3 regions of the Rhizobium sp. 862_C5_N1_2 genome follow, and region 3 is predicted to be linked to each of the others. Evidence: predicted binding sites of a transcription regulator. Region 3 holds the regulator's gene; each other region holds the start of a gene.
What was found. The regulator PhoB, encoded in region 3, activates phosphate uptake and scavenging genes when phosphate is short. The targets are predictions, from matches to a motif close to TGTCATNNANCTGTCAT.
Positions count from the first base shown of each region.

Region 1: ACD590_RS11035 (UDP-2,3-diacylglucosamine diphosphatase) is a predicted target of PhoB. The motif match lies at 2,372-2,388, and genes of this name have one in related genera.
Region 2: ACD590_RS18335 (esterase-like activity of phytase family protein) is a predicted target of PhoB. The motif match lies at 2,561-2,577, and genes of this name have one in related genera.

Region 1 covers NZ_JBPWPT010000001.1:2,179,764-2,186,440, reverse strand. The annotation lists gene ACD590_RS11045 (FAD-binding oxidoreductase) at 1-1,164, shown strand, start outside; gene ACD590_RS11040 (histidine phosphatase family protein) at 1,463-2,212, opposite strand; gene ACD590_RS11035 (UDP-2,3-diacylglucosamine diphosphatase) at 2,420-3,259, shown strand; gene ACD590_RS11030 (MFS transporter) at 3,425-4,645, shown strand; gene dgcA (N-acetyl-D-Glu racemase DgcA) at 4,597-5,580, opposite strand; gene ACD590_RS11020 (ABC transporter permease) at 5,681-6,677, shown strand, end outside.
Region 2 covers NZ_JBPWPT010000001.1:3,670,552-3,677,228, forward strand. The annotation lists gene ACD590_RS18315 (SRPBCC domain-containing protein) at 1-391, opposite strand, end outside; gene ACD590_RS18320 (ArsR/SmtB family transcription factor) at 462-794, shown strand; gene ACD590_RS18325 (helix-turn-helix transcriptional regulator) at 871-1,407, shown strand; gene ACD590_RS18330 (NAD-dependent epimerase/dehydratase family protein) at 1,505-2,488, shown strand; gene ACD590_RS18335 (esterase-like activity of phytase family protein) at 2,738-4,225, shown strand; RNA gene ssrS (6S RNA) at 4,307-4,465, opposite strand; gene ACD590_RS18345 (cell division protein ZapA) at 4,535-4,912, opposite strand; gene ACD590_RS18350 (DUF4164 domain-containing protein) at 4,928-5,203, opposite strand; gene tkt (transketolase) at 5,537-6,677, shown strand, end outside.
Region 3 covers NZ_JBPWPT010000001.1:201,061-207,737, forward strand. The annotation lists gene pstB (phosphate ABC transporter ATP-binding protein PstB) at 1-686, shown strand, start outside; gene phoU (phosphate signaling complex protein PhoU) at 731-1,444, shown strand; gene phoB (phosphate regulon transcriptional regulator PhoB) at 1,592-2,275, shown strand; gene ACD590_RS01045 (GcrA family cell cycle regulator) at 2,540-3,073, opposite strand; gene ACD590_RS01050 (aspartate aminotransferase family protein) at 3,494-4,693, shown strand; gene argF (ornithine carbamoyltransferase) at 4,736-5,650, shown strand; gene ACD590_RS01060 (Hsp33 family molecular chaperone) at 5,739-6,677, shown strand, end outside.

The sequences.
Region 1 (6,677 bases), 2.0 Mb from region 3:
AATGCTGTCTGCGAGGGCGGTATCGTCATCGACCTGTCAGCGATGAAATCGGTGCGGGTCGATCCACAGACCAAGCGCGCCAGGATCGAGCCGGGCGCGACACTCGCCGACGTCGACAAGGAAACGCTGGCCTTCGGGCTGGTGCTGCCGACCGGCATCAATTCCACGACCGGCATCGCCGGCCTGACACTCGGCGGCGGTTTCGGCTGGCTGACCCGCAAATTCGGGCTGACGCTCGATAATCTGCTTTCGGTTGATGTGGTGACGGCCGATGGCGAGCTGGTCAAGGCGAGCGAAAAAGAAATGCCGGATCTCTTCTGGGCGCTGCGCGGCGGCGGCGGCAATTTCGGCGTCGTGACTTCTTTCGAATTCCAGCTCAACCCTCTCAACACAGAGGTTCTGGCCGGGCTCGTCGTGCATCCCTTCGCCGATGCTGAAAAGGTGCTCAAGGAGTACCGGCAGGCGCTGGAGGCGGCCCCTGACGAACTGACCTGTTGGGTGGTGATGCGTCAGGCGCCGCCGCTGCCGTTCCTTCCGGCCGAATGGCACGGCAAGGAGATCGTGGTGCTGGCCATGTGCTATTGCGGAGACATTGCGGCGGGCGAAAAGGCAACGGCCAGATTGCGCGCGATCGGAAATCCGATTGCCGACGTCGTCGGCCCAGTGCCGTTCACCGGCTGGCAACAGGCATTCGACCCGCTGCTCACGCCCGGTGCGCGCAATTATTGGAAGAGCCAGGATTTCGCCTCTCTCTCGGATGCGGCGATCGACGTCCTGCTCAACGCCGTGCGCAAGCTGCCCGGACCGGAATGCGAGATCTTCATCGGCCATGTCGGTGGTGCTGCTGGCCGCGTACCCACCGAGGCGACTGCATTTCCGCAACGAAGCTCGCATTTCGTCATGAATGTGCATGCGCGCTGGCGGGAAGCCGGGATGGATGGAAGCTGTATCGGTTGGGCGCGGGAGCTCTTCGAGGCAACCAAGCCGCATTCGGTCGGCACCGCCTACATCAACTTCATGCCGGAGGACGAGGTCGATCGGGTCGAAAGCGCTTACGGCGCCAACTACGGTCGCCTTGCCGAAATCAAGCGGCGTTACGATCCGAACAATCTGTTCCGGATGAATCAGAACGTGAAACCGATGGCGGCGGTGCGAGCTGCCTGACGGGACTGGCGTGGAATCAAGGCGTTGGAGCCTCCGCCGCGCGCTTGCTTAACGCGCGGCGGACCTGCCCAAGGCGAGCCGCAACCGCGCGGTGATGTCGCTCCAATGCATTGAGGCGATCCTCATGATAGAGTCGGTTTGTGGCCAACGTCCTCGCCATCAAGGGGCTCTAGTTTCGGGGCAAGGCCACATGACGCATTGATGTTCGCTGCGCTTGAGGATTGGGCCGAATACGGCGCTGGCAATTTGGTGAGCGTGACCCGCCACTGGTTCTGTAGCGGCGCTCTGCAAGGCGTCGCTAACCGCCGGGCATCGGCCTAAGCGTCACGTCTGCGCCATAGGCATCGCGCAGTTCGCCTTCCTGTCCCGGCTGCCGGTCGGCGGCCTGATGCAGCAGGATCGACTCGTATCCTTGCGAGCGCGTCCCCTCGATCAGCGTGATATCGGCGTTTCCAGGATTGTCGGAGCGCTCGAACCACTCGACGGGGCGGTGCAGGAAATTCATTTCGACCGCCCGGTTGGTGACGCCATGACCGACGATCACAACGTTGCGGTCGCTATTTTCGGCATCGTGCATAACGGTCTGCAGGAACAGGCGCACCCGCTGGGCCACATCCGCCCGGCTTTCGCCATCCGGCGGTCGTGCGTAGAACTTGCCGCTGTTGCTGCGCAGCCTTGCCCATTTTTCGAACTCCTCGGGAAACTTCTGCTTCTGTTCGGCGTGGTCATAGATTTCGGTGAAGAGACCGAAATCCTGCTCGCGCAGCAGATAATCTTCCCTGATATCGCCGACGACGCTTTCCGGCAGGGCTTCGAGCAGCGCATCCTTGCTCTGCCGCGTCCTCAGAAAGGGCGAGTACCAGATCTGCAGCTTGCCGAAACCCGCGCTCGGCAATGCGTTGAGATAGGAGGCGATCACGCCGCCTGCCTCGAGTGCCTGCCGATGGCCCCACTGCGTCAGCGGCACGTTGTGATCGCCGAATTGGCGGTAGGCCTGTTCGTTGATGTTGCCGAGGGATTCGCCGTGGCGAACGAGAAAAAGACGCATCAGCCATCCCGCATTGTCGGATATGAATCGCCGCCATCATGAACGCCCTGAATGCGCAGGGCAACATGGTAGGCCTGGCGGCGACGGGCATCCTGCCCGCGCGGCGACAGGCATCCTGCCCGCGCGGAATGATCGGGTTTGCAGCGCTTTTCCCGGTCTTGTCATCTTCCTGAAACACGAGTCTGTTTTTGGAAGGCTAGATGAAAGATGGGACATGAGTGGCAGCTCGTGAAAGACATGATGGAACCCAGACATTTCCGCACGCTCTTCATTTCCGATGTCCATCTCGGCTCGAAGGCCGCGAAGGCCGACTTCCTGCTGGATTTCCTGCGCCACCACGAGGCCGATACGATCGTGCTGGTCGGCGACATCGTCGACGGCTGGCGCCTGAAGCGCAGCTGGTACTGGCCGCAGGTCTGCAACGATGTCGTCCAGAAGCTGTTGCGCAAGGCGCGCAAGGGCACGCGCGTCGTCTATATTCCCGGCAATCACGACGAATTCCTTCGGGCCTTCCCGGGCATGCATTTCGGCGGCATCGAGGTCGTCGAGCGCATGATGCATGACGGCGCCGACGGCAGAAAATATCTGATCCTGCACGGCGACGAGTTCGACGTCGTCGTCCGCAATGCCCGACTGCTCGCCTATCTCGGCGACTGGGCCTATGACACGGCGATCCGTATCAATATCATCCTAGCGGCGGTGCGCCGTCGCCTTGGCATGCCCTACTGGTCGTTCTCGGCCTGGGCGAAGCTGCAGGTCAAGCATGCCGTCAATTTCATCGGTGAATTCGAGCGTGTCGTGGCAGAGGAAGCCCGCAAAAATGGCGCCGATGGGGTGATCTGCGGACATATCCATCATGCCATCATCCAGGATATGGACGGTATCCGTTACATCAACACCGGTGATTGGGTGGAAAGTTGCACGGCGGTCGCCGAGCACGAGGATGGTACGTTCGAACTGATCACCTGGCGGGCGCTCGCCAGCAGTGTAACAGCACTTGCCGCCGTCGAGCGGGAAGACGCAGAACTGGCTCCACAAGCCGCCTGATTTTGGCGCCGGCGCATCCGCGCCTGCGCTCCCTCGAATTTAGCCGTTACCGTTAGGCGACAGGCCCTATTTATTTTCTAAAACGTTTCAGGACGGCTATTTCTCGCAATAGTCGCCTCCAGGGTGGTGTGTTAGGACAACGTCCAGTTTCCTTCAGGTCCACCCATGATTCCCGCTCAAAATTCCCCGACGGGTGAGGGAGCGCCGCCGCGCTTCCGGATGCTTAGCGCGCTTTCCTATTGCGCGCCGCTGCTCGTCAACGGCATCGTCCTGCCGTTTTTTCCCGTGTGGCTCGCAACCCACAGCTTCAGCGACCACGAGATCGGCATCATCCTTGCCATACCGATGGTGGTTCGCGTGTTGGTGGCGCCTGTCGTCGCCATGATCGCCGATCGATTGAAGGAGCGCGCCGACGTGCTGCTCTGGTCGGGTTGCCTGTCGCTGCTGACGGCGATCGCGCTGTTCTGGACGACGACCTTCTGGCCCGTGACGATCGTCTATGCGCTGCAGGGCGCCACTTTCGCGCCCTATGTGCCCGTCGTTGAATCGATCGTCATCTCGGGCGTGCGCCGCTGGGGGCTCGATTACGGATCGATGCGCGTGTGGGGCTCGATCGCGTTCATCGTCTCGACGCTGGTCGGGGGCCAGTTGATCAGCCGGTGGGGCGGCGAAATGGTGCTGCCGGTCATGGTGTTCGGCTTTATCATGACCGTTGTCATGGCGATCTTCTGTCCGCGCATCGGACCGACGCGACGGCGCGGCCAGCCGATCAACATTCCGGCAGCCACCGGCAGCGGTCTGCGCGAGCCGCACCTTCTGCTGCTTCTGATCGGCGTCGCCATCCAGCAGTCGAGCCATGCGGTGCTGAACGCCTTTTCCTCGATCTACTGGCATCATCTCGGCTTCTCCGGCACGCAGGTCGGCCTGCTCTGGAGCGCCGGCGTCGCTTCGGAAGTGACTGTGTTCTTCCTGTCGAAGCGTCTCAACCGTCGCTTCGACGCCTGGACGCTGATCCGCTTCGGTTGCGCCATCAGCGTCTGCCGCTGGATACTGTTTCCGATGAATACAGGCTTTGCCGGTTTCTTCCTGCTGCAATGTTTCCATGGCTTTACCTACGCCTTCGTGCATACCGGCGTGCAGCGGCGGATCGTGGCGACCGTGCAGGAAACGCAGGAATCCTCGGCGCAGGGCGCCTATTTCTTCTATGTCGGCATGGCGATGGCGCTGATGACCCTGGCGTCGGGTTATCTCTATGCCTGGCTCGGCGTCGTCAGCTATTACGTCATGGCCGTGGTCGCGTTCTCCGGCCTCGGCCTCGTCATCTCAGCCTATTATCTTCAGCCCCAGAGGGTGGTTTCGGGCGGAAAGACCAGGGAAGCGGCGTAACGAAGACCGGGTTCGCGGTCGCGGGCAAGCAGCAGCGGACCGTCGAGATCGACAAAATCGGCATTCTGAGCAAGCAGAACGGCGGGCGCCATGGCAAGCGAGGTGCCGACCATGCAGCCAATCATGATGCTGAATCCAAGCCGTTCGGCCTCGGCCTTCATCGACAGCGCCTCCGTCAGGCCGCCCGTCTTGTCGAGCTTGATGTTGATCGCGTCGTAGCGGTCGGCAAGGCTTGCGAGATCGCCGGTGTGGTGGACGCTCTCGTCGGCGCAGACGAGGAGCGGGCGGCGGATTTCAGCAAGCAGCCCATCGCGGCCGGCCGGCAGCGGCTGCTCGACGAGGGCCACACCCGCTTGCGCCGCGATATTGAGGTGACGTTCCAACACCGCTTCCGGCCAGCCTTCATTGGCGTCGAGGATGATTTCGGCATCGGGCGCGGCGGCGCGGACGGCGCGGATGCGGCTTTCATCGTCGCCGGTGCCGACCTTGACCTTGAGCAGGGCGCGGCCGGCATGCTCGCGCGCCTGGGCGGCCATCACCTCCGGTTCGCCGAGCGAGATGGTGTATGCGGTGGTGAGCGGCTGCGGAGCGGAAAGGCCGAGGCGGGCGGCGACGCTGTCTCCTGTCTGCTTCGCCTCGAGGTCCCAGAGGGCGCAATCGACGGCGTTGCGGGCCGCACCCGGCGGCATGGCGGACAGCAGGTCGCTGCGTGAGATGCCGGCCTCGATCAGCGGTCGAGCCGCCTCGATTTGGGCGAAAACGCTCTCCATCGTCTCGCCGTAGCGGCGATAGGGCACGCATTCGCCGAGCCCCTGCGCTCCCTCTTCGACAAGCGTGCAGGTGATGACCTCGGCTTCGGTCTTTGCCCCGCGCGAGATGGTGAAGGTCCCGGCAATCGGAAAGGAATTCATCTGGATATCGAGGGTGCGCGGCATTATTGCTCTCCTGCAAGCATGGAAATTGCACGGTGCTTCTGTATATTGACGCGCCGGGCGAACGATCTGCTTCGCGATTCGCGCAATGTCGCTGTAAGCCTTGAAAGACACAAGTATCTTGAACGCCGAGAATCGCAACGCCGCCTCACTGCAAGTGGACGACCAGGCTGATGGCTCGGGACAGCGTGTGCGTCTTCAGGGAAATTGGCGCAGCGCCTACATCCATCTGGTGCTGCGCGATTTCGAAAAGCTCCTGCAGAAGAAGACCGGCGACCTGACGGTAGACCTCTCGGACATTGCGGAGATCGACACAGCCGGCATCTGGCTGCTGTGCCGGCTGAAGAAACAAGAAGAGGCTGGCGGGCGTACGGTTCGCTTCGAAGGCACCAACCCGCATATCGACGAAATGCTGGAGATGTTTTCCGAGGAGCCGGCCAAGCCCGAGCCGGAGCAGACTGAAAAAGTATCGCTTGCCGCGCGCATCTTCGCGCCGATCGGCAAGATGACCTACGACCTCTGGGACAATTTCGCCGCCTCCATGTATATCCTCGGCTCGGCGGTGCGCGGCGCGCAGATGAAGTTCGGCCGCGGCAGCGGCGTTTCGCCAGCCTCCATCGTCAACCAGATCGACCATATGGGCGTTCGCGCCGTTCCGATCATCTTGCTGATGTCTTTCCTGATCGGGGCCATCATCGCCCAGCAGGGCGCCTTCCAGCTGCGTTACTTCGGCGCTGAGGTCTTCGTCGTCGATCTCGTCGGCATCCTGCAATTGCGCGAAATCGGCGTGCTTCTGACGTCGATCATGATCGCCGGCCGTTCGGGCAGCGCCATCACCGCCGAAATCGGCTCGATGAAGATGCGCGAGGAGATCGACGCGCTGAAGGTGATGGGGCTGAACCCGATCGGCGTGCTGATTTTCCCGCGGCTGGTGGCGCTGACCATCGCGCTGCCGCTCTTGACGGTGCTCGCAAATTTCGCTTCGCTGGGCGGGGCTGCCGCTGTCGCCTGGGGCTATTCCGGCATCACCTTCGCCAATTTCCTCTCGCGCCTGCATGAGGCGGTGACCCTGTCGACGGTGCTCTCAGGCATGATCAAGG
Region 2 (6,677 bases), 3.5 Mb from region 3:
TGCAGCAAAGCATCTGCGTCCAGCCTTCGCAATTGAGATAGGTGCCGCGCCGGCCTGCATTGTCTTCGCGCCAGCCGGTCTCGGCAATGGTCACCAAGGTGCCGCCGTCTTCCAACGGCTTGAAGTTCATCTCGACCAGCGTCTTGTACCTTGCTTCGTCCTCGCCGGTGCCGCCATCCCAGCGCAGCACGATGCGACTTTCCGGCACCAGTTCGACCACCTCGACCGGCGCATCCTTCCACCAGGTCACCGTCGTGCCCTTCACGAGCGGCGCGCTCGCCCCGCCAATCGTGGTGAAATAGCTGCTGAGCTTCTTCGGATTGACGACGGCATCGAACACCTCGGCGACGGGGCGGCCGATGCGGCCGGAAACGCGGATTCCGGGAGACATGACACTTCTCCTCTTCTCCATTGTGGCTGTTTCCGTTGTACTTGGCTTCATTATGTTATAAAAACATAACATGTCAAGTGAATCAACCGACGATCCTATCTTCAAGGCGCTGGCGCATCATCGCCGCCGCGAAATCCTCGATCTGCTCAAGGATGCCCCCCGAACCACAGGGACCCTCTGCGAGATGTTTCCGCAGATGGACCGCTGCACGGTGATGCAGCATCTGAAGGTGCTGGAGGAGGCCGACCTGGTCATCGCCAGGAAGGAGGGCCGCGAGCGCTGGAACCACCTGAACAGCCTGCCGATCAAGCATATCTATGACCGCTGGATCAGCGCCTATGCCGGCCATGCGCTCTCTATCCTCGACCGGCTGAAAGGCGACCTGGAAGGTCAGCCTGAATAATGACCCGGCGTCAAACCGCCTTGCCGCCCGGTCCGCCGAAGCCTTATGCTGGCAAAAACGGCACGGGATCAGACGGATGACGATATCGGGAGCCGGCATACGCCGCATGCGGCTGCTGCGCAGCATGAAGCAAGGACATCTCGCCGAGCTCCTCGGCGTCAACCAGGCGACGATCTCACGCTGGGAGCGCGATCAGCTCGCCCTATCACCCGAAACGGCCGGCAAGCTGGAACGGATTTTCGCCTCGCCGCGACATGCAGCAGTCGATGCGGCGCTGAAGCGGCTGGTCGAGGATTCCGTCCGGCCGGTGCATCTGATCTGCGACCGCACCCACCGGCTGCTCTCCGCCTCCCGCCCGCGGCAGGCGGAGTGGCGGGCGCCGCTCGGCGCCTTTCTCGGCCGTTCTCTGTTCTCCTACGCCTCCGCCGAGATCGCCGCCGCAGAGCAGTCGCTGGAGGAGCGCGGCTGGCACACGGGTAAGCTCTCGTCGCTGACCCTCGAAACCGGCGCCAACGGCAATGCTCTGCTGCCGATCGCCGCCGGCCGCGTGACCTGGGAAAGGATCATGCTTTCCGATGGCAGCGCCGGCCGTCTCGTCACGACCATCGGCTGAGGCTGCAGCTTTCCTGCATTCCCATGCATAATTTATGCGTTGTCTGGAAACCTTAGTCTTTATAGCGTCCGCCGCCGAACGGTTAGGAGACGATGTGATGACGATACTGGTGACCGGAAGTGCCGGCCATCTCGGCGAGGCGCTGATGCGAACGCTGAGGGCGGAAAGCCGCTGGGTGCGCGGCATCGATATCATGCCCTCGGCTTTCACCGACATGGTCGGCTCGATCAGTGATCGCGCCTTCGTCCGGCAGGCGATGTCAGGCATCAGCCACGTCATCCATGCCGCGACGCTGCACAAGCCGCATGTAGCGACCCACGGCAATTACGATTTCCTCGACACCAATATCGCCGGCACTCTGCACCTGCTCGAAGAGGCGACCGCCGCAGGCGTCGCAAGCTTCGTCTTCACCAGCACCACCAGCACCTTCGGCGCGGCATTGACGCCGGTTGCCGGAGAACCGGCGGCATGGGTGACCGAGGACGTGCTTTCCGTCGCAAAAAACATCTACGGCGTAACGAAACTCGCCGCCGAAGGCCTGTGCGAACTCTTTGCCCGCAAATCCGGCCTGCCGGTGGTCATTCTCAGGACGTCGCGCTTCTTTCCCGAAAACGACGACGACCCCGCCATTCGCAACAGATATTCGGCGGAGAATGCCCAGGCCAACGAGCTTCTTCACCGCCGCGTCGACATCAGCGATGTGGTCGGCGCCCATCTGCTGGCGCAGGAAAAGGCGCCGGCAATCGGCTTTGGCCGCTACATCGTCTCCGCCACGACGCCGTTTTCGGCGAGCGATCTTGCCGCGATCAGGCATAACGCGCCTCATGTCGTCGAACGGCTATTCCCGGGTGCAGGCGCCCTCTACGCGTCACGCGGCTGGAAGATGTTTCCGGCGCTCGACCGTGTCTATGTCAACGAACGCGCAAGACGGGACCTCGGCTGGCAGCCGCGATATGATTTCCGTTTCGTTCTCGATTGCCTGCGCGACGACAGGGAATGGCGAAGCCCCTTGGCACTGGATATCGGCTCCAAAGGCTACCACGACGAAATCTTTGCCGAAGGGCCTTATCCGGTCGGATAGAGCAGCGAGCTGGAATGCGGATAGCCGAAAGCTGAGATCGTCTTCAGCACGACGCTTTCACTGAGAAGTAAGTGTCATCCAGATATCATGATCCCGTCATAGACCGTCTGCCGGGGATATGGGGCGACGAAATCCAGGGCCTGTTGTGCCATCGGGAAATCGAATCCAGGCCGGGGTGTCATTTGAAGCGGTGTCCAGCCTGCAGGCGGAAACCGTTTCGAGAGCGCTTTTGACCGAGAGGGTATTTCCATGAAGAGTATAAGACCGTACGCATCGCGGCTGTTCGCCGCGGTTCTCGCCGCATCCGCCGCCATTCCGGCCGTCGCAAGTGCCGAGAATTCCGCCACCGTCGGTGGCCTCACCTTCGTCAACAAGGGCCTGGTCGGCATCGGGCGTATCCCGGCCAACGAGCGCGACAAATTCGGCGAGACCTTCGGTTCCGGCTCGGGCATGGCGGTCGATCAGGCCGCCTGGAGCCGCGACGGCGCCAGCTATAAGGGCACGCTCTACCTGCTGCCCGACCGCGGTTACAACGCCGTTGGCACCGTCGACTATCGGCCCCGCCTGAACACCATCTCGATCGGCCTGACACCGACCGCTCCGGGTGCGGCACCCGAGGCCGGCAAGGAACAGTCTGGCGTCGACGCAAAGCTCGTCGATTCCACGCTCTTCATCGACGACAAGGGTGGCGACATGACGGGTCTCGACCCGGAATCCGCCGTCCGCCCCGCTGCCGGCGATTTTCCGCCGCTGCCGCAGGCGACGAACGGCAAGATCGCGCTCGACAATGAAGCCATCATCCGCATGGCCGACGGTACCATGTTCGTCAGCGATGAATATGGCCCTTATATCTATCACTTCTCGGCCGACGGCCACCTGCTGTCTGCCACCCAGCCGCCGAAAGCTCTTTTGCCGATGCGCAAGGGCGCGCTGAGCTTCGCCTCCAACAATCCCGGCCCCGGCGCATCCGCGCCGGACCCGAAGGATCCAGAGACCGGCCGCCAGAACAACCAGGGTCTCGAAGGCATGGCGATGACGCCGGACGGTAAGTTCATCATATCAGTGCTGCAGTCGGCTGCCCGCCAGGACGGCGGCGATTCCGGCTCGACCCGCCAAAATACCCGCGCCATGATCTATGACGCCGCCGATCCCGATCATCTGAAACTGGTGCACGAATCTGTCGTACCGCTGCCGGTCTTCAAGGACGCCAAGGACAAGACGACGATCGCCGCGGAGAGCGAAATCGTCGCTCTTTCCGACAAGACCTTTCTGATGCTCGCCCGCGACAGCGGCAACGGCCAGGGCCTGAAGGGTGACACCTCGCTCTACCGCAAGGTCGGTATTGTCGACGTTTCCGCTGCGACCGACATCGCCGGCAGCGATTTCGACGCCGGCAAGCCGATCGCGCCGAAGGGCGTCGTCGATCCCTCGCTGACGCCGGCGACGCTGACACCCTTCATCGATCTCAACGACAAGGCCGAGCTTGCCCGCTTCGGCCTGCACAACGGCACGCCGAACGACAAGAACAATCTGTCGGAAAAATGGGAAGCCATGGGGCTTGCGAGCGTTCTCGACCCGAACCTGCCGGACGACTACTTCCTGTTCGTCGCCAATGACAACGACTTCTTGACGCAGGATGGTTTCCAGGTGGGTGCAGCCTACAAGGCGGACGGCGGTGCCGACGTCGACACCATGTTCCAGGTCTTTCAGGTCACCCTTCCAGGTCTGAAGAAGTAGTCGCGCACTGACAAGGGCGGACGCGGAAGCCGCGCGTTCGCCCGCCATATCCGGAATCCCTGCCGACGATAAAAGGGAAGGGTGCGATCCACGACCACCGATGGATGTTTACGATCCTGGGTGCCTACAAACGTAGGTGGGCGCCGTGTGTCCAGGCCCACGGGCCTGGCCAGGGACAGCTCCCTTTGGATCGAGTATGGCCCCAGGGATTGTGGTTCCTGTCGAGAGGCGCAGACCGCATGGCGATATATAAGGTTGTTTGCGCTGACGCGCCAGTGGCGACGGAAGGCCGCCCCTATTTAATTGAGATCAATTGAGTTCCGGGGCGGACCGGCCATTCAGCTTGTCGGTGATGCCGCGGATGCGGCTCGAGACCTCGCTCAGCGCTGCCGCAAGATTTTCTTCGGTCCGGGCGGTCGCAGCAAGCACCGTATCGCGATTGCCGCGTAGCGACTCGAGCTCGGATTCCAATCCGGCCACGCGGCGCGTCAGCTCGGCAATCTCGTCCACGATCATGATGCCGGCCATGACGGTGATCCTGAGATCACCGATTTCCCCGAACTGGTCCTTGAGATGGCCGACATAGCGGTCGAAACGGGTGGCGAGATCGGTCAGGTGATCCTCCTGCCCTTCCTCGCAGGCCATGCGATAGGCCTTGCCGTCGATCGTTACCGTCACCTGCGCCATGCCAAACTCTTTCTATCAGCGATCCAGAACTGCGCGGATCGTTTCCATCGCCGTCACCAGCCGCCGCGATACTTCGCGATTGACCTCTTCCAGCCGGTTGGCGCGGAATTCGGCCTGATCGAGCTCCTGCGCCAGCCGGGAGCGGTCGGCGTGCACGCGCCGCACCTCGCCCTCGATCTCGCCCTGCTCGCGCTGCCGCTCGACGCGCATGTCGACGGCGTTTTCGAGGCTCGAAATCGCCTGTCTCAATTCGTTGAGCGCTGCTTCCATGGTTTTGCCTGTGGGCATCATGTCTTTCCGATTCCCGCGCAGGATCCGCGAATCGGCACGCCGCGCCGATCCTGTGATTTCAAAAGGATATGCAGCTCGCCGACGGCCCGTCAATAAATCCTGTCACTTGTCCGCCAGCCTATCCTGTGGATGAGCGTTTTCCACATGCTCGTCGCATCAAATTCGTCATTTGTACAATCGCGCGATCAAATGTCAAAAATCGCCGCTGCCCGCCCGGATTTGGCCCGCCATTTATTGACTTGCCCGTCCCAACTGCTATGTCTCTGCCGCTTTCACTCGATGGTCTTGGAGGCTCGAGGCCATCCCCCGACACCCGGAACTTGCGGAAAAGCCATGACCTCTCCCGAACAACACGACCGGATGGCGAATGCGATCCGTTTTCTCGCCATGGACGCCGTTGAAAAGGCGAACTCCGGCCACCCGGGCATGCCGATGGGCATGGCTGACGTGGCAACGGTCCTGTTCACCAAATATCTGAAGTTCGATCCGAAGAAGCCGCACTGGCCGAACCGCGATCGCTTCGTGCTGTCGGCCGGCCATGGCTCGATGCTGCTCTACTCGGTGCTGTATCTGACCGGCTATCCTGACATGACGATCGAAGATCTGAAGCAGTTCCGTCAGCTCGGCTCGAAGACCGCCGGCCATCCGGAATATGGTCACGCGACCGGCATCGAAACGACCACCGGTCCGCTCGGCCAGGGTATTGCCAATTCCGTCGGCATGGCGATTGCCGAACGCAAGCTGCGCGAGGAATTCGGCTCCGATCTCCAGGATCACTATACCTATGCGATCTGCGGCGACGGCTGCCTGATGGAGGGCATCAGCCATGAAGCCATCGCGCTCGCCGGCCACCTGAAGCTCAACAAGCTCGTTCTGTTCTGGGACAACAACTCGATCACCATCGACGGCGCCGTGTCGCTGTCGGATTCCACCGATCAGATCGCCCGCTTCAAGGCCGTTCACTGGAACACGATCGAGATCGACGGTCACGATCAGGCCGCCATCGCCGACGCGATCGAAGCTGCCCACAAGTCCGACCGCCCGACCTTCATCGCCTGCAAGACGATCATCGGCTTTGGCGCCCCGAACAAGCAGGGCACCCACAAGGTCCACGGCAACCCGCTCGGCGCCGAGGAAATCGCTGCCACCCGCAAGGCGCTGAACTGGGAAGCCGAAGCCTTCGTCATCCCGTCTGATGTCCTTGACAGCTGGCGTGCAGCCGGCGCCCGCTCCGTCAAGCTCGTCAAGTCCTGGGAAGACGGCCTCGCCAAAGCTCCGGCCAGGGCCGAGTTCACCCGCCGCATGGCAGGCGAGCTGCCGGAAGGCTTCGACGCCGCGATCAGCGCATACAAGAAGAAGCTCGCCGAGACCAAGCCGACGGTTGCGACCCGCAAGGCTTCGGAAGACGCGCTCGAGGTCATCAACGGCTTCCTGCCGGAAACGCTCGGCGGCTCCGCCGACCTGACTCCGTCGA
Region 3 (6,677 bases):
TGAACGTCCGCGAAAACACCGTAACCGCCCTGATCGGCCCGTCCGGCTGCGGCAAGTCGACCTTCCTGCGCAGCCTCAACCGCATGAACGACACGATCGACGGCTGCCGCGTCACTGGCAAGATCACGCTTGATGCCGACGATATCTATGATCCCGATATCGACGTCGTCGAACTTCGCGCCCGCGTCGGCATGGTCTTCCAGAAGCCGAACCCGTTCCCGAAGACGATCTACGAAAACGTCTCCTACGGCCCGCGCATCCATGGCCTTGCCAAGTCGAAGGCCGATCTCGACCAGATCGTCGAGACCAGCCTGCAGCGCGCCGGTCTCTGGAACGAAGTCAAGGACCGCGTGCACGAGTCCGGCACCGGCCTGTCGGGTGGCCAGCAGCAGCGCCTCTGCATTGCCCGTGCCGTTGCCGTCAGCCCTGAAGTCATCCTGATGGACGAACCCTGCTCGGCGCTCGACCCGATCGCCACCGCCAAGGTCGAGGAGCTGATCCACGAGCTGCGCGAGAACTACACGATCGTCATCGTCACCCACTCCATGCAGCAGGCCGCGCGCGTCTCGCAGCGCACCGCCATGTTCCACCTCGGCAATCTCGTCGAGGAGAACGACACCGACAAGATGTTCACCAATCCCGACGATCCGCGCACCCAGGACTACATCATGGGTCGCTTCGGCTGATTTTGGCGACACCAAGCCTTCCCGTTATTCGAGGATAAAGCCCCATGGCATCGACACATATTTTTTCTGCCTATGATGATGATTTGAAGTTCCTGTCCAGGCGGATTTCCGAAATGGGCGGCCTGGCCGAGCAGATGGTCAGCGAAGCCGTGCGCGCTCTCGTCAACGGCGATACCGCGCTGGCGCAGAAGGTCATTTCGGACGATGTGATCCTCGATCATGCCGAACGCGAAATCGGCGACAAGGCGATCGTCACCATCGCTCGCCGTCAGCCAATGGCTTCGGACCTGCGCGAAATCATGGGTTCGATCCGCATCGCCGCCGATCTCGAACGTGTCGGCGACCTCGGCAAGAACACCGCCAAGCGCGTCATCGCCGTCCAAAGCACCGGCGTTCCCCGCAAGCTCGCCCGCGGCCTCGAGCATCTGTCCGAGCTGGCGCTCGTCCAGCTCAAGGAAGTGCTCGACGTCTACACCAATCGTTCCGCAGACAAGGCGAATGCGATCCGCGAACGCGACAACGAGATCGACGCGATGTACACCTCGCTGTTCCGCGAGCTCCTGACCTACATGATGGAAGATCCGCGCAACATCACCAGCTGCACGCATCTTCTCTTCTGCGCCAAGAACATCGAGCGTATCGGCGACCACGCCACCAACATCGCCGAGACGATCTTCTACATGACGACAGGTGCTCAGCCGGAAGGCGACCGTCCGAAGGACGACAGCGCCAACACCGTCGGCGCGGTGACGGAATAGCCGCCCGGGCCAGTCGCCCGGACCAGTCAATTGCGTGCGCGCCCGTCCGGGCGCGCAATGAGGTCGCAGCCAATTTCTGAATTTGCGCAGGATGCATTGCTTAAATCACCCCCGATTTAAGGATCATGCGCGAGGAGACCGACACGCATGATCCCGAGAGTTGCAGTTGTTGAAGACGAGGAAGCCCTCAGCGTGCTTCTTCGCTACAATCTCGAAGCGGAAGGCTTCGAGGTCGATACCATCCTTCGTGGCGACGAAGCCGAAATGCGGCTTCAGGAGCGCACGCCCGATCTTCTCATCCTTGATTGGATGCTGCCCGGCGTCTCCGGCATCGAGCTCTGCCGGCGCCTGCGCATGCGGCCGGAAACCGAGCGCCTGCCGATCATCATGCTGACGGCGCGCGGCGAAGAGAGCGAGCGTGTTCGCGGATTGTCGACGGGCGCCGACGATTATGTCGTCAAGCCCTTCTCGACCCCCGAGCTCGTTGCCCGCGTCAAGGCGATGCTGCGTCGCGCCCGTCCCGAGGTGCTGTCGACGGTGCTGAAATGCGGTGACATCGAGCTCGACCGCGAGACCCATCGCGTCCATCGCAAGACCCGCGAAGTCCGCCTCGGCCCCACCGAATTCCGCCTGCTGGAATTCCTGATGTCGTCACCGGGCCGGGTCTTCTCCCGCTCGCAGCTTCTGGACGGCGTCTGGGGCCACGATATCTATGTCGACGAGCGCACCGTCGACGTCCATGTCGGCCGCCTGCGCAAGGCGCTGAATTTTTCCAACATGCAGGACGTCATCCGCACCGTCCGCGGCGCCGGTTATTCGATGGAAGCCTGAGGGCTTCCATTTGAGTTGCTGACAAAGTCGCTCGTGCTGACGTCTGCCCCTCACCCTAACCCTCTCCCCGTAAACGGGGCGAGGGGACGTGCCCCGCGAAAGGTTGGCGGGGAACGGAGAGGTCACGGCATATCCCCTTCTCCCCGCGCGCGGGGAGAAGGTGGCGGCAGCCGGATGAGGGGCAGCCATAGGCACGAACCAACATTGCATAAAAAAACGGGCCACTCGGCCCGTTTCTGCATTCTAACGATGGTCGGGCGCCGCTCAGCTGGCCCGCGCGGCCGCCCGGCGGCGTTCGTTGACCGGCTGGTAGGCAAGCTTCTGGTGGTAGCTGCAATAGGGCGAATTGTCGGGGGATTCGCAGCCGCAGAAATGGAAGTCGTCCTTCAGCGGATCGCCGACCGGCCACTTGCAGGTGCGTTCGGTCAGTTCCGTCAGGCCGAGGCGTCGGGAAATCGGCACGACCACGTTGCCTCTCGGCACGTATTCCATTTCCTCGATCGTTTCGATCTCGATCTCTTCCTTCAGCATGGTCGCGCCCTGCTGGCGGGTAACGGTGCGCGTGGCGACCCGTGAGGCGTAGTTCGGCGCGCGCGGCGCCGACGTATTGCGCTTCGGCGTTCGTGCGGCGGTGTTGGTGCCGCCGGCCTTGGCACGGCCGGGCAGGCTCAGCCGGTGCACTTTGCCGATGACCGCATTTCTGCTGACTCCGCCAAGCTGCGCAGCGATCTGGCTGGCGCTCAGTCCTTCGGCCCAAAGTTTCTTGAGTTTCTCGACCCGCTCGTCTGTCCAGTTCATGCCCTGTCTCCACCTTTTGCGTTGGTGATGGCAGAATCCCTCACCGTTGTCCCGGGAGCTCCGAAACAAGAAACGCTTGATCAATTTTGGTGACTAGTTCCGCCGCATGCAGTCTAGTAATTGATCTTTAACCTAGTGTGAGGCTGACTCCGTGACAAGAGTCGCATGAATCCGGATGAATCGAATTCGTAGTTTTCCCCAACTTGCTGCCTCTGCGTGGCATTTCTGCAATAATGCCTGTTGAAGACTGAAAATGCCGCTGTACACCCTTGCTGCATGCGCTAAGGGCGCAGTTTTGTTGACATTGCAGCGCGAAAAGGAAATAGTGCCACTCGCCGCCGCAAGGCGGCATTTTTGATTTTTCGGGCCTGGTTTCCTTAGCCGGAGTCATTGCCCGGCAACTTTGATGGAGATCGCGCCATGGCTGAAGCCGCGCCGCTTTATGACACCTATTCTCGTGCCCCGCTGCGGTTCGAGCGAGGCGAGGGCGTGTGGCTGATCACCGAAAGCGGCGAGCGATATCTCGATTTCGGCGCCGGCGTTGCCGTTACCTCAGTCGGCCACAGCAATCCGCATGTTGTGGGTGCACTGAAGGAGCAGGCCGACAAGGTCTGGCACCTCTCGAACATCTATGAGATCCCCGGCCAGGAGCGTCTGGCAAAACGGCTGACGGACGCCACCTTCGCCGACAAGGTGTTCTTCACCAATTCGGGTGCCGAGGCGCTCGAATGCGCGATCAAGACGGCGCGCCGCTACCAGTTTTCCAAGGGCCATCCCGAGCGCTTCCATATCATCACCTTCGAAGGCGCCTTCCACGGACGGACGCTGGCGACGATCGCCGCCGGCGGCCAGGAGAAATATCTCGAAGGCTTCGGCCCCAAGGCGCCGGGTTTCGATCAGGTGGCTTTCGGCGACATCGAAGCGGTCCGCGCCGCTATCACCGATGCCACGGCTGGGATTCTCATCGAGCCGGTGCAGGGCGAGGGCGGCGTCCGTCCTGCCACCACCGAATTCATGAAGGCGCTCCGCCAGCTCTGCGACGACAACGGCCTGCTGTTGATCCTCGACGAGGTCCAGACCGGCGTCGGCCGCACCGGCAAGCTCTTCGCCCATGAATGGGCGGGCGTCACCCCCGACATCATGGCTGTCGCCAAGGGCATCGGCGGCGGTTTCCCGCTCGGCGCCTGCCTTGCCACTTCAGAGGCCGCCTCCGGCATGAAGGCCGGCACGCATGGCTCGACCTATGGCGGCAATCCGCTCGCCATGGCCGTCGGCAGTGCCGTGCTCGACATCATCCTTGCCGATGGCTTCCTCCAGCATGTGCGCGACGTCGCACTGGTCTTCCGCCAGGGCCTCGCCTCACTGAAGGATCGCTACCCCGATGTGATCGAAGATATCAGAGGCGAGGGGCTGTTGCTCGGCATCAAGGCTGCCGTTCCCTCAGCCGAACTGCTGCAGGCGATCCGCGCCGCCCATCTGCTCGGTGTACCCGCCGGCGACAACGTCATCCGCCTTCTTCCGCCCCTCGTGGTTACCGCCGAGGAAGCCCGCGAGGGCCTTGCCCGCATCGAGCGCGCCGCCGAAAGCATTCGCGCCTCCAAGGTCAAGAAGACGGCTTGAAGAGATTGCCGCCTTCGGGCGCAGCACAGGTAAGAAGACGATATGAGCCCTAAACATTTCCTCGATCTTTCGGCGGTCACATCAGCCGATCTCAGAACCATCATGAACGATGCGCTCGCCCGCAAGCAGGCCTTCAAAGCCGGCAAGGGCGACAAGCCGCTCGCCGGCAAGATGCTGGCGATGATCTTCGAGAAGCCGTCGACGCGCACCCGCGTCTCCTTCGACGTCGGCATGCGCCAGCTCGGCGGCGAAACGCTGTTCCTGTCCGGCACCGAGATGCAGCTCGGCCGCGCCGAGACGATCGGCGACACCGCCAAGGTGCTGTCACGTTATGTCGATGCGATCATGATCCGCACCACCGAACATTCGCGGCTGGTCGAGCTTGCCGAGCATGCGACCGTGCCTGTGATCAATGCGCTGACGGATGACACCCATCCTTGCCAGATCATGGCCGACATCATGACCTTCGAAGAGCACCGCGGCCCGATCAAGGGCAAGACCATCGCATGGACCGGCGACGGCAACAATGTGCTGCATTCGCTGGTCGAGGGTGCCGCGCGTTTCGGCTACCGCATGAACATGGCCGTACCCCTTGGCTCCGAGCCCAAGGATCACTATCTGAACTGGGCCCGCAATGAGGGCGCCGAAATCATGCTCTGCCATGATGCCGACCGTGCGGTCGCCGGCGTCGATTGCGTGGTGACCGATACCTGGGTCTCCATGAATCAGGAACATCGGGCCCGGGGTCACAATGTCTTCCAGCCTTATCAGGTCAACGCGGCCTTGATGGCGAAAGCCGGCAATGATGCATTGTTCATGCATTGCCTGCCCGCCCATCGCGGTGAGGAAGTGACGGACGAAGTGATCGACGGTCCGCAATCCGTGGTCTTCGATGAGGCGGAAAACCGTCTTCATGCGCAGAAGTCGATTCTTGCTTGGTGCCTGGGCGCGATCTGAACCATAATCGGACGTCGCGAGTCACAAACTCGCGACCGCGTGAGCGAAGGGCACGCTGGCCCATCGCTCTAAACTAGGAGTGAAAGCCATGGCAGAAGCTGCAGCCGCCCTCGGCCAGTTTGATTTCGCCGGCGATGACCATGTCGTCCCCTTCCAGGTGGAGGGGCTGGATGTGCGCGGCCGCGCCGTCCAGCTCGGCCCGATGCTCGATGCGATCCTCGAGCGCCATCATTATCCCGCACCCGTTGCCCGGCTGCTTGCCGAAGTCGTCGTGCTGACGGTGTTGCTCGGCACCTCGCTGAAGTTCGACGGCAAGTTCACGGTGCAGACCAAGGGCGATGGCCCGGTCGATCTCCTCGTCGCCGATTTCTCGACGCCGGAAAACGTCCGCGCCTATGCCCGTTTCGATCAGGCGCTGCTCAACAAGGCGATCGAGTCTGGTGAAACCGAGCCGGAGCAACTGCTTGGCAAGGGCGTGCTCGCCTTCACCATCGACCAGGGAAAGTTCAGCCAGCCTTACCAGGGCATCGTCGCGCTCGACGGCACCACGCTGGAAGAAATTGCCGGCGTCTATTTCCGCCAGTCGGAGCAGATCCCGACGCGCGTCCGCCTTGCCGCGGCCGAACTCTTCGATCGTGACGATGCGGGCAAGCCGCGCCATCGCTGGCGGGCAGGCGGCCTCGTCGCCCAGTTCCTGCCGGAAGCGCCGGAGCGCATGCGCCAGCCGGATCTCCACGGCGGCGACGGCGACACCGGCAACCGCCCGCATGGCGAGGACGATGCCTGGGTCGAAGCCCGTTCGCTGGTCGAGACCATCGACGCCGATGAACTCACCGATCCGCTTGTCGGTACCGAGCGGCTGCTGTTTCGCCTGTTCCACGAGCGCGGCGTGCGCGTCTATGAACCGCGCGCCGTCTTTGATCGCTGCAGCTGCTCGCGCGACAAGATCAAGGGTGTGCTGAAGGGCTTTTCGGCCGAAGAGATCGAAGCCAGCCAGGAAAACGGCGAAATCGCCGTCACCTGCGAA